One region of the Agarivorans aestuarii genome, then DNA from elsewhere that is predicted to be linked to it. Evidence: predicted binding sites of a transcription regulator. Region 1 holds the regulator's gene; each other region holds the start of a gene.
What was found. Region 1 encodes FliA, which starts transcription of late flagellar genes. Its sites were predicted from a motif close to CTAAAGNTNNNNNNNNNNNNGCCGATA; they were not measured.

Region 1 (3,283 bases):
GCCCAACAGGCGTAGGCAAAACTACCACCATTGCTAAGTTAGCCGCACAGTTTGCGATGCGCCATGGCGCCGAAAGTGTGGCGATGATTACTACCGACACCTACCGTATTGGCGCCCATGAGCAACTTGCCACTTATGGCAAAATCATGGGCTGTGCAGTTCGAGTCGCCAACGATGAAGAAGAGCTTTCACAGTTGCTTTATCAGTTTAAAGACAAAAAATTAGTGCTTATTGATACCGCAGGCATGAGCCAACGTGATCTTCGCTTACACGAGCAATTAGATAAGTTAGTAAAAAACAGCCGGGTGAATATTCGCAACTACTTGGTAATGTCGGCCAATGCGCAGCGTCGGGTAATTGAAGAAACTGTGAACCAATTTCAGCGAATTCCTTTAGCTGGTACCATACTTACCAAATTAGATGAAAGCTTGGCATTAGGCGAAGTGTTAAATGTAACCTTGCGCCATGCCTTACCAATAAGTTACGTTACTCACGGCCAACAAGTGCCTGAAGATATTGCGGTAGCTGCGCCTACCCAACTAATTGAACAAGCATTATCGGTTATCGATAAGCAAAGCCAGCAACATTTCTGGTTTAGTGAAACCGAACAACAAAAGGTTTCAGATGTATTCTAAAGACAATGAATTTGACCAAGCTAGCGGCTTAAGAATGATGCAACAAAAAAACAATGTAAAAGTCATCGCTGTAACGGGCGGCAAAGGGGGCGTAGGTAAAACTAACGTTACTCTTAACATGGGCATAGCCATGGCTGCGCAAGGTAAGCGCGTAATGGTGCTAGATGCCGACTTAGGCCTAGCAAATGTAGATGTGCTGCTTGGTTTACGTGTGACCAAAAACTTATCTCATGTTTTGTCCGGCGAGTGCACCTTAGATGAAGTATTAGTTAAAGGGCCTAATGGGATTTTAATCGCGCCGGCTACTTCTGGTACTCAATCAATGGTGGAGCTCAGTCCTGCGGAACACGCTGGGCTTATTCGTGCTTTTAGCAGCATGAAAACACCCATTGATGTATTGCTGGTTGACACCGCAGCGGGTATCTCCGACATGGTGTTAAGCTTTGCCAAAGCCTCTCAAGACATTCTAGTGGTGGTGTGTGATGAGCCAACCTCTATTACCGATGCTTATGCGCTAATAAAGCTGCTTTCAAACCAGCACGGTGTATACAAATTTAAAGTGGTAGCAAACATGGTGCGAAGTTTACGCGAAGGCCAAGAGCTGTTTGCTAAGCTTACGCGAGTAACCGATCGTTTCTTGGATGCTACACTCGAACTAGTATCTTGTATTCCTTATGACAATAACGTGCGCTTAGCCGTGAGAAAGCAGCGAGTAGTGGTAGAGGCCTATCCAAAGTCTCCTGCATCTTTGGCGTTTCGCTCGTTAGCAAGCAAGGGTTCTACTTGGCCTATTCCTGAACAAGCAGGTGGACATTTAGAATTTTTCATCGAGAACCTTCTCGAATTTGGACAACGTAAAAATAGAGAACAGCTTAGTGAATAAAGTTGCCGCTTATGCCAGCGCTAATGACACTAATGTTTTGGTGGAGCGCCATGCAAACTTGGTCAAACGGATAGCCCATCACCTAATGGCTAGGCTTCCGGCTAGCGTGATTGTTGATGACTTGATCCAATCAGGAATGATTGGCTTAATCGAAGCCGCGCGTAACTTTGATGGTTCAAAAGGCGCCAGCTTCGAAACCTACGCCGGCATTCGCATTCGTGGCTCTATGCTTGACGAAATTCGTCGAGGCGATTGGGTGCCGCGTTCGGTGCACAAAAACAGCCGCGCCATCAGTGACGCAATCGCTGAGGTTGAGAAAGAAAAAAACGGTGACGCAAAAGACGCCGAGGTTGCAGCAAAGCTTGGGGTAAGCCTGAGCGAATACCATTCAATGTTGTCTGATGTAAATTGCGGACGCATTTTAGGTATCGACGACCTAGGTGTCAGTGAAGACGTTATATCAAGTGAAGAAAGCCGAGAGCTAAACCGACCCTTTGAAGGTTTTGCTAACCAACGCTTTCAGCAATCTCTTGCCGAGTGCATTAAAGGCCTTCCAGAGAGAGAGGCACTGGTTTTGTCCCTCTATTATGATGAAGAACTTAACCTAAAAGAAATTGGTGAAGTATTGAGCGTAAGCGAGTCCCGAGTCAGTCAAATTCATAGTCAAGCGCTTGCTCGAGTTAAAACTCGAATGCGAGATTGGACACAATAGAGAAATTCATCCTTACATTTCTTGTAAAAGATGGACTAAAATTGTGTTTATTAAGGCATAATATCTATATTACATAAATTTTTGGCCTAATTAGTGGCTTGTAAAACATCCTGTTGGGGGACGTACCTTGGATAAAAATATGAAAATTCTGGTTGTTGATGATTTTTCAACGATGAGAAGGATTATTAAAAACCTACTTAGAGATCTTGGTTTCAACAATACTCATGAAGCCGATGACGGAAATACCGCATTACCTATGCTTAAAGGCGGCGATTTCGAATTTGTGGTAACTGATTGGAACATGCCTGGAATGGAAGGCATTGATCTATTGAAAAATATTCGTGCCGACGAAAGTTTGTCTCACCTACCTGTTTTAATGGTAACTGCCGAAGCAAAACGTGAACAGATCATTGAAGCTGCTCAAGCCGGCGTAAATGGATATATTGTTAAACCTTTCACTGCAGCCACGCTAAAAGAGAAGCTAGATAAGATTTTCGAAAGACTACAATAAGAAAGGAAGATGCGTGAGCACAGATACTCCGATTATTTCATTAGCCGACGCCAAATCTTTGGTTGCGCTACTTGAAGAAGGAAATGTCGCCGAGGCGAATCAACTTGTTAGTGAGCTTTGTGCTCCAAAAGCTAATCTGCTATTTGATAAGGTTGGGCAGCTCACTCGTCAGCTTCATGACTCTTTAAATGAATTTAAACTCGATATTCGAATTAACGAGTTAGCTAATCAAGAAATACCAGACGCTAAAGAGCGGTTAAACTATGTGATAGAGATGACCGATCAAGCAGCCAATAAAACCATGGACGCAGTAGAGTCTGGCCTTCCAATTGCCGATCAATTAACTAACGAAATCAACAGTATCATGCCTATATGGCAAAGTTTGATGGAACGAAGAATTGAAATCGGCCAATTTAAGGCGCTATGTCACCAAATCGATATTTTCCTTAATAGTTCTTCAGCAAATGCCGATAAACTACGTAGCATGTTAACCGAAATATTGATGGCTCAAGATTTCCAAGATTTAACCGGTCAGATGATTC
Region 2 (3,283 bases), 630 kb from region 1:
GCATGGAAAGAGTGGGAAGCCTCTAGCAATGGCGGATTACTAGAGGCTAGTAAAACTCTAATAGATGAAGCGCAGTAAATTCAGCTTGGGATGACCCATCAACGGAAAACCAAGTTAAAGATTTGTGGCAAGAAGCTGCCCCAGGTGTATACACCGCACAGTTTTTAAAACCAGGAAAGCTTATTGAATTACGCCACTACCTAGATGGCGTAGCTACAGCAGGCATTCCTTTAAAGCCACCTTATGGAATCGTGTTAAATAGACATGGGGCGATGCTTGACGAACGCTCTGAAGGCTACCTTGCTGCCCCAACTTTAAGGCGTTTTACCGCAAACTACTCGACAAATATATGCGTCCAATCGCACGCCTGTTGTTCCCAGAAGTATACGGATATGACAGCCAAACATTTGGTTTTTCTATTCAGTGGCAAGCAGGAATGGACACTTCGTTGAGGCTTCATACCGATGCTTCGTCGGTAACAATGAATATTAATATGAACTTGTCCGATGAAAAGATTACTGGCTCAGAAGTTGATTTTTATGATCCTATTACCGGAAGTGTTAAAAGACTTTCTTTCGAGCCGGGTACAGCAATGATTCATCGGGGCAACGTTGCGCATGCATCACAAGCAATACGAAGTGGTGAACGTTCTAACATAGTGCTTTGGTTATATGGCGACCAAATGCAAACGCCGTATGCCAGCAAGCAACAAAATCCAGTTTCTGCTAGGGAGCGTTGGAGTATACCTTCTGGGGTGCGTGACAGAAGTGCGCCGTTCTAAAGATAAATGAAAAAGGTAGAGCTAGTTGCTCTACCTTTTTTCTTTATAACAAGTCTTTACCTAGTGAGATCACCACTCTTCGGTTTCGCTCTCGTCCCATGGTATTGTCGTTACGAGCAACATGCTTGCGCTCTCCATGACCGGATACTTCAATGACGCTTTCATCTAAGCCGCCAGACTTAAAGTAGTCTCTTACCATGTTAGCGCGCTTTTCTGAGAGTTCTTGGTTAATCCACTTTCCGCCGTAGCTATCGGTATAGGCGTCTACCAACACTACATCTATCTCTGGGTCATGCTTAACGTAGTCTCCAATTAACTGTAAGCGTTTCTTCGAGCGAGCTGTTAACTCATTGCTGTTTGATTGGTAGGTTAAAACTGTAAAAGCGATGTCTTCAAAAGAATAAGGTAATAAGCGCCCTACGCACTTTAAAAAGTCGTTGTATTGAGTTTTGAAGTTAATCGAGGATATCCCAACCGCAGTTGTATTATTGCTAGCGTACCAGTCGTTAAAGTAAAAAGTAGGGACATTACCGTCTTCTAGCTCACTCAGCATCTGCCAAGCTGGTTGAGCATTTACGTAACCGTCGAATTGCTGATAGAAAGACAACTCGCTAATACGCTTAGAGCTTGCGCCGGGTTTCCATTGGGGCGGAACACTGCGTAATGAGACTTGGTGAGTCTCCGCTGAAATCTTGTACATATCCAAATAAAAATCTAGATTTACGTTTTTCGAAGAGCGACTAATGAAACTCGCAACACCAAAAGATGGAATGAAATGATCCATTCTACATTCAATAGGTGTTTTGTTTGATACCACCCAAGTTGAGTCATCTAACGATGCTGAATAGTTGCGCACGTTTGCATGAGCAGACATGACGCTTAATGCCAAAGGCAGCAATAAGTAATGTTTCATTAGCAGAAATCCTCTCTTCTCCATAAATTATCGGCATCTAAGCGATAATCTTTAAAGCAAATTAGCGATTCTTTGCAGCTTTTGTAATAATGCGCGCTTCAAATATTACTTACCCACATTATGACCATTACTGAACTCACGACCGAATTAATGTCTAGTCGATTTCGCGGCTACTACCCTGTAGTTATCGACATAGAAACAGCTGGCTTTAACGCTAAAACAGATGCCTTATTAGAGATTGCAGCCGTTTTGCTAAGTTTTAACCAACAAGGCGAATTGCATGTACTGGAAACGATACAGTTTAATGTTGAGCCTTTCGAAGGCGCTAACCTAGAACAAGCCGCCTTAGAGTTTACCGGGATAGATCCAAATAACCCTTTGCGTGGCGCAGTAAGCGAAGACTTTGCGCTGAAAGAGATGTTCAAACCAATACGTAAGGCATTAAAAGCCCATGGTTGTAACCGAGCAGTAATGGTGGCTCACAATGCGGCCTTTGACATGGGATTTTTTAACGCAGCGGTAGAACGTTGTAATATAAAGCGTAATCCATTCCACCCTTTTGTGAGCTTTGATACTACCAGCATAAGTGCCCTAGCTTTAGGCCAAACGGTTTTAGCCAAGGCATGTAAAGAAGCGGGCTTAGAATTTAGCAATGAAGAAGCTCATTCGGCACTATACGACGCGCAAAAAACAGCAGAACTGTTTTGTCTAATCGTTAACAAGTGGAAAACCCTTGGCGGTTGGCCGCTACCAACACCAGACCAAGATGAGAATCAATAAGCGATGATTGTTAATCCAGTTGTATTGTCGGTGTGCTTAATGCTGATACTAAGTTTACTGCGTGTAAACGTTGTATTAGCTTTATCGCTAAGTGGCATTATTGGTGGGCTTTTGTCTGATCTCAGCTTAACTGAAACCATAGCAGCTTTTGAAGCTGGCTTAGGCGATGGAGCAAAAATTGCCCTAAGTTATGCTCTGCTAGGTGCTTTTGCAGTGGCCATTGCCAGAAGTGGCTTAACGGATATTATCGCCGGCAAAATAGTAAGCGCGGTTAAACTTCATAAAGAAAACCATCTTTCATTAGTTAAATGGCTAATGCTTGGCGCTATTATTTTGATGGCGGTAAGTTCGCAAAACTTGGTGCCAGTGCACATAGCCTTTATCCCAATTTTAATCCCTCCTTTGCTGGCGGTATTTAATCAGCTTAATCTTGACCGCCGAATCATAGCTTGCTGTATCACTTTTGGCTTGGTCACTACTTATATGTGGCTACCCTATGGCTTTGGCAGCATATTCTTAAACCAACTACTACATGGCAACATTTCATCAGCGGGTTTAACTATTGATAAAAGCCAGTTACCCATTGCTATGACTATCCCAGCGCTGGGAATGGTATTAGGACTAGCTACAGCAATACTTTTCTCTTATCGGCAGCCAAGAACTTACCAAACAGCAACTACTATTAGAGAGCAAAGCACAAGCCAATTACAACTAAGCCCTATAAAGACCGTTTTAAACATCGCCATTATATTAGTTGCCTTAGCAGTAAACGTTTATACTGACTCAATCATTATGGGCGCTCTAGCAGG
Region 3 (3,283 bases), 120 kb from region 1:
TGATTCTGGGCTTTTTCAAGAATTTCGCGAAATGCACTAAGTGAAGACTTGATACTGCCAACAGCTGAAAGGGTCACTTCCAAAGTGGTCTTAGTTTTCTCAAAACGAGCGTCTTTGCCAGCCCGTTCAGCATTGATAGAAACTTCGATGAGAGCTTCTAAATCTAAACCACTACCAATACCTGCTGCTGTGATTCCAGTCATATGTCTTTACCTGCACTATATGTTAGACCAACTGATCAACAAACAAACCCGTAGTTTGACCAATCGCATCTTGAAACTTTCTTAGCCGTTCTTCTAACTGACGATATTCCTCGGTAGGAATTTCACGAATTAGCTCATCGGTGCTTCGATTGAGCACTGAAGTGAAAAACTGGCCATCTCTTTCGTCTACAACAAACTTCACATCTCTATCTTGAACTTCAAGTAGCTGATTAAGCGACGCAACAACATCTTCAACCTGAGATTGGTCTTCATTTTGACGTTTCTCTTTTTCGGCTTGTTGCTGAGCTTTTGCCTTTTCTTGCTCTTTTTGAAGCGATATCTGTGCCACTTCCATCTTGTCAGCAGCACTTAAGTTTTGCTCCTGCTTATTGGGAAGATTCGATGCGATTGTTGAGGTGGATATTGAACTAACATTACTATCCATATTCCAGACTCCTTAAACAAAGCAAGCCACACCTATACAGTATAAGTGTGGCTGCGTATTTCTTCACTATTATTAACGATTAAACTAGAGCTAACGCAGCCTGTGGGCGTTGGTTTGCTTGAGCAAGAATCGAAGTACTAGTTTGTTGTAGAATCTGCGCTTTAGTTAAATCGGCAGTTTCTTTAGCAAAGTCAGTATCTTTAATTCGTGAACGAGCACCAGAGATGTTCTCTGAAATGTTAGACAAGTTACGAATGGTAGATTGGAATCGGTTTTGAACCGCACCCAATTCCGCACGCTCAGAGTCAACCAACTTAATAGCTGAATCTAAAGATGCCATTGCCGCACTTGCTCCGCCAACAGTAGATACTGATAATGAAGCTAGACCTAAGCCAGATGCTCCCCAGCCGCCTGAGCGAGAGATGTTCACACTGATGTTTTGACCAGCATTAGCACCCACTAGGAATGCCGCTGAGTAGCCACCATCAAGAAGGTTAACACCACCGAACTGGGTAGTGGTAGCAACACGGCTCATTTCAAGCTTAAGTTGAGAAACTTCAGCTTGTAGTGCAGCACGGTCACTTGAGTTATTAATACCATCTTGAGATTGAACCGCTAACACACGCATACGTTGCATCATGTTAGTTAGCTCGTCCATCGCACCTTCAGCAGTTTGTGCCACTGAGATACCATCTTGAGCATTCATCACAGCACGGTCTAGACCCTGGATCTGAGATGTCATACGGTTTGAGATTTGTAGACCTGCAGCATCATCTTTTGCGCTGTTAATTCTGAAACCAGAACTTAAACGTTGATATGCAGTGTCTAATGTATTGCCTGAGCTTGATAGCTGGCGTTGTGCGTTCAATGACGACACATTGGTGTTGACAACTAATGCCATATTTTGAGCCTCCTAAGAAATTGTTCATCCTGATTGAACTGTGTCAGGACGACCAAAACCATTTGTTAGTTGTTGAACCCCTGGTCTATGAACCGTAAACCAAGACAACTTTGAAATGGACCAAAGTTTTAATAACTTCATATTAGTTAGCGGCAATGGAGGAAAAAGCTTTAGAAAAAAAGAGGAAAAAAGCGGAATTTTTTTGCCGCATTTACGGCAAGCCTTGTAAACACTGGCTTTAAGCCCTAGAAAAAACTTCTGAACTCAGTGAAAAAACGGTATATTTACGCTGACTGAGCAATAATTAGACGCCAAATTATTGCCGATAATTATTGGCACGTACATTGCTTTATTACATTCGCAGCCTGAACCGCTGCGAAAAAAAGGCCAAGTGAGTATGCATCACTTGACCGTATCGCTCGAAACGATAGGAGATTGAGAGCGAAACTAAAGCGCTACTTATTATTGGTATGGAATTGAGCCTCCTAAGAGTACTAATAGCGCTACTGCAGTCTGAGGACGGTGGATTGAACCCCCACCGTCCTTTCTTTTTTCATTATCCAAGTAGAGACAGTGCAGCCTGAGGACGTTGGTTTGCTTGAGCCAAGATGGTTGTCGACGTTTGCTGAATAATCTGGTTACGCGTTAGTTCAGCAGTCTCTTTGGCAAAGTCAGTATCTTTAATTCGTGAACGTGCCGCGGTTACATTTTCAGAAATGTTAGACAAGTTACGAATGGTTGACTGGAATCGGTTTTGTACCGCACCAAGCTCTGCACGTTTACCATCAATTTGCTTAATTGCAGAATCAATAGCTGTCATAGCTGCGCTTGCACCACCTACAGTCGATACCGACAAGGCACCCAAGCCAAGACCTGATGTACCCCAACCACCTGAGCGAGAGATGTTTACGCTGATATTCTGACCGGCATTTGCACCAACTAAGAAGCTCGCCGAGAAAGTACCATCTAGTACATTCACACCACCAAATTGAGTGGTTGTAGCAATTCGGCTCATTTCAGCTTTAAGTTGAGAAACCTCTTGCTGCAATGCGATACGGTCGTCTGAGTTGTTAATACCATCTTGCGATTGGATGGCTAATACTCGGATACGCTGTAAAGAGTTAGTAATTTCATCCATCGCGCCTTCAGCTGTTTGCGCTAATGAAATACCATCTTGAGCATTCATTACAGCACGATCCAGACCTTGAATTTGCGAAGTCATACGGTTTGAAATTTGAAGACCAGCGGCATCGTCCTTTGCACTATTAATACGCAAACCAGATGATAAACGTTGGAATGAAGTATCTAATGACCAGCCAGACTGTGTAAGTTGACGCTGGGCGTTAATAGATGACACATTAGTATTTACGTATAAAGCCATGATATTTCTCCTATCTATATCTTAACCATTTATAGGTTTTATTAGTTGTCAGTTATTTTATGTTTCTGACTTAACCTATATAACGGCAGCACTTCAATATTCTTTAGCAATTATTTAAATTTTATTTTTAAGCTATAAAAGCATCAAAAGAAAAAAGGTTGCTTCAATATTGAAGCAACCTTTATAACGGCAGAAAGAATTAAAACTTTAGATTTATAGGTAATTAAATAAAGATAATTGGCTAATACGGCTATACGAGGAATAAGAAGTATTTAGAGCAAGCTCGGCTTTCTGCAGGTTACTAACCGCTTCGGCGAAATCAACTTCGCTAATGGAGGCCCTTGATTGCTGGT

Region 2: the regulator FliA is predicted to act here: its motif matches at 1,723-1,749, upstream of K5609_RS10615 (flagellar protein MotY).
Region 3: the regulator FliA is predicted to act here: its motif matches at 1,697-1,723, upstream of K5609_RS12995 (flagellin N-terminal helical domain-containing protein).

What each region holds. Positions count from the first base shown of each region.
Region 1 covers NZ_AP023033.1:2,912,921-2,916,203, reverse strand. Annotated here, with positions in the region: gene flhF (flagellar biosynthesis GTPase FlhF) at 1-635, shown strand, start outside; gene K5609_RS13560 (MinD/ParA family protein) at 625-1,518, shown strand; gene K5609_RS13555 (RNA polymerase sigma factor FliA) at 1,511-2,230, shown strand; gene cheY (chemotaxis response regulator CheY) at 2,358-2,741, shown strand; gene K5609_RS13545 (protein phosphatase CheZ) at 2,755-3,283, shown strand, end outside.
Region 2 covers NZ_AP023033.1:2,277,965-2,281,247, reverse strand. Annotated here, with positions in the region: partial or broken gene K5609_RS21910 (2OG-Fe(II) oxygenase) at 1-781, shown strand, start outside; gene K5609_RS10615 (flagellar protein MotY) at 825-1,694, opposite strand; gene rnt (ribonuclease T) at 1,815-2,474, shown strand; gene K5609_RS10605 (Na+/H+ antiporter family protein) at 2,478-3,283, shown strand, end outside.
Region 3 covers NZ_AP023033.1:2,797,088-2,800,370, forward strand. Annotated here, with positions in the region: gene fliD (flagellar filament capping protein FliD) at 1-203, opposite strand, end outside; gene K5609_RS12990 (flagellar protein FlaG) at 226-648, opposite strand; gene K5609_RS12995 (flagellin N-terminal helical domain-containing protein) at 728-1,549, opposite strand; gene K5609_RS13000 (flagellin N-terminal helical domain-containing protein) at 2,106-2,930, opposite strand; gene flgL (flagellar hook-associated protein FlgL) at 3,144-3,283, opposite strand, start outside.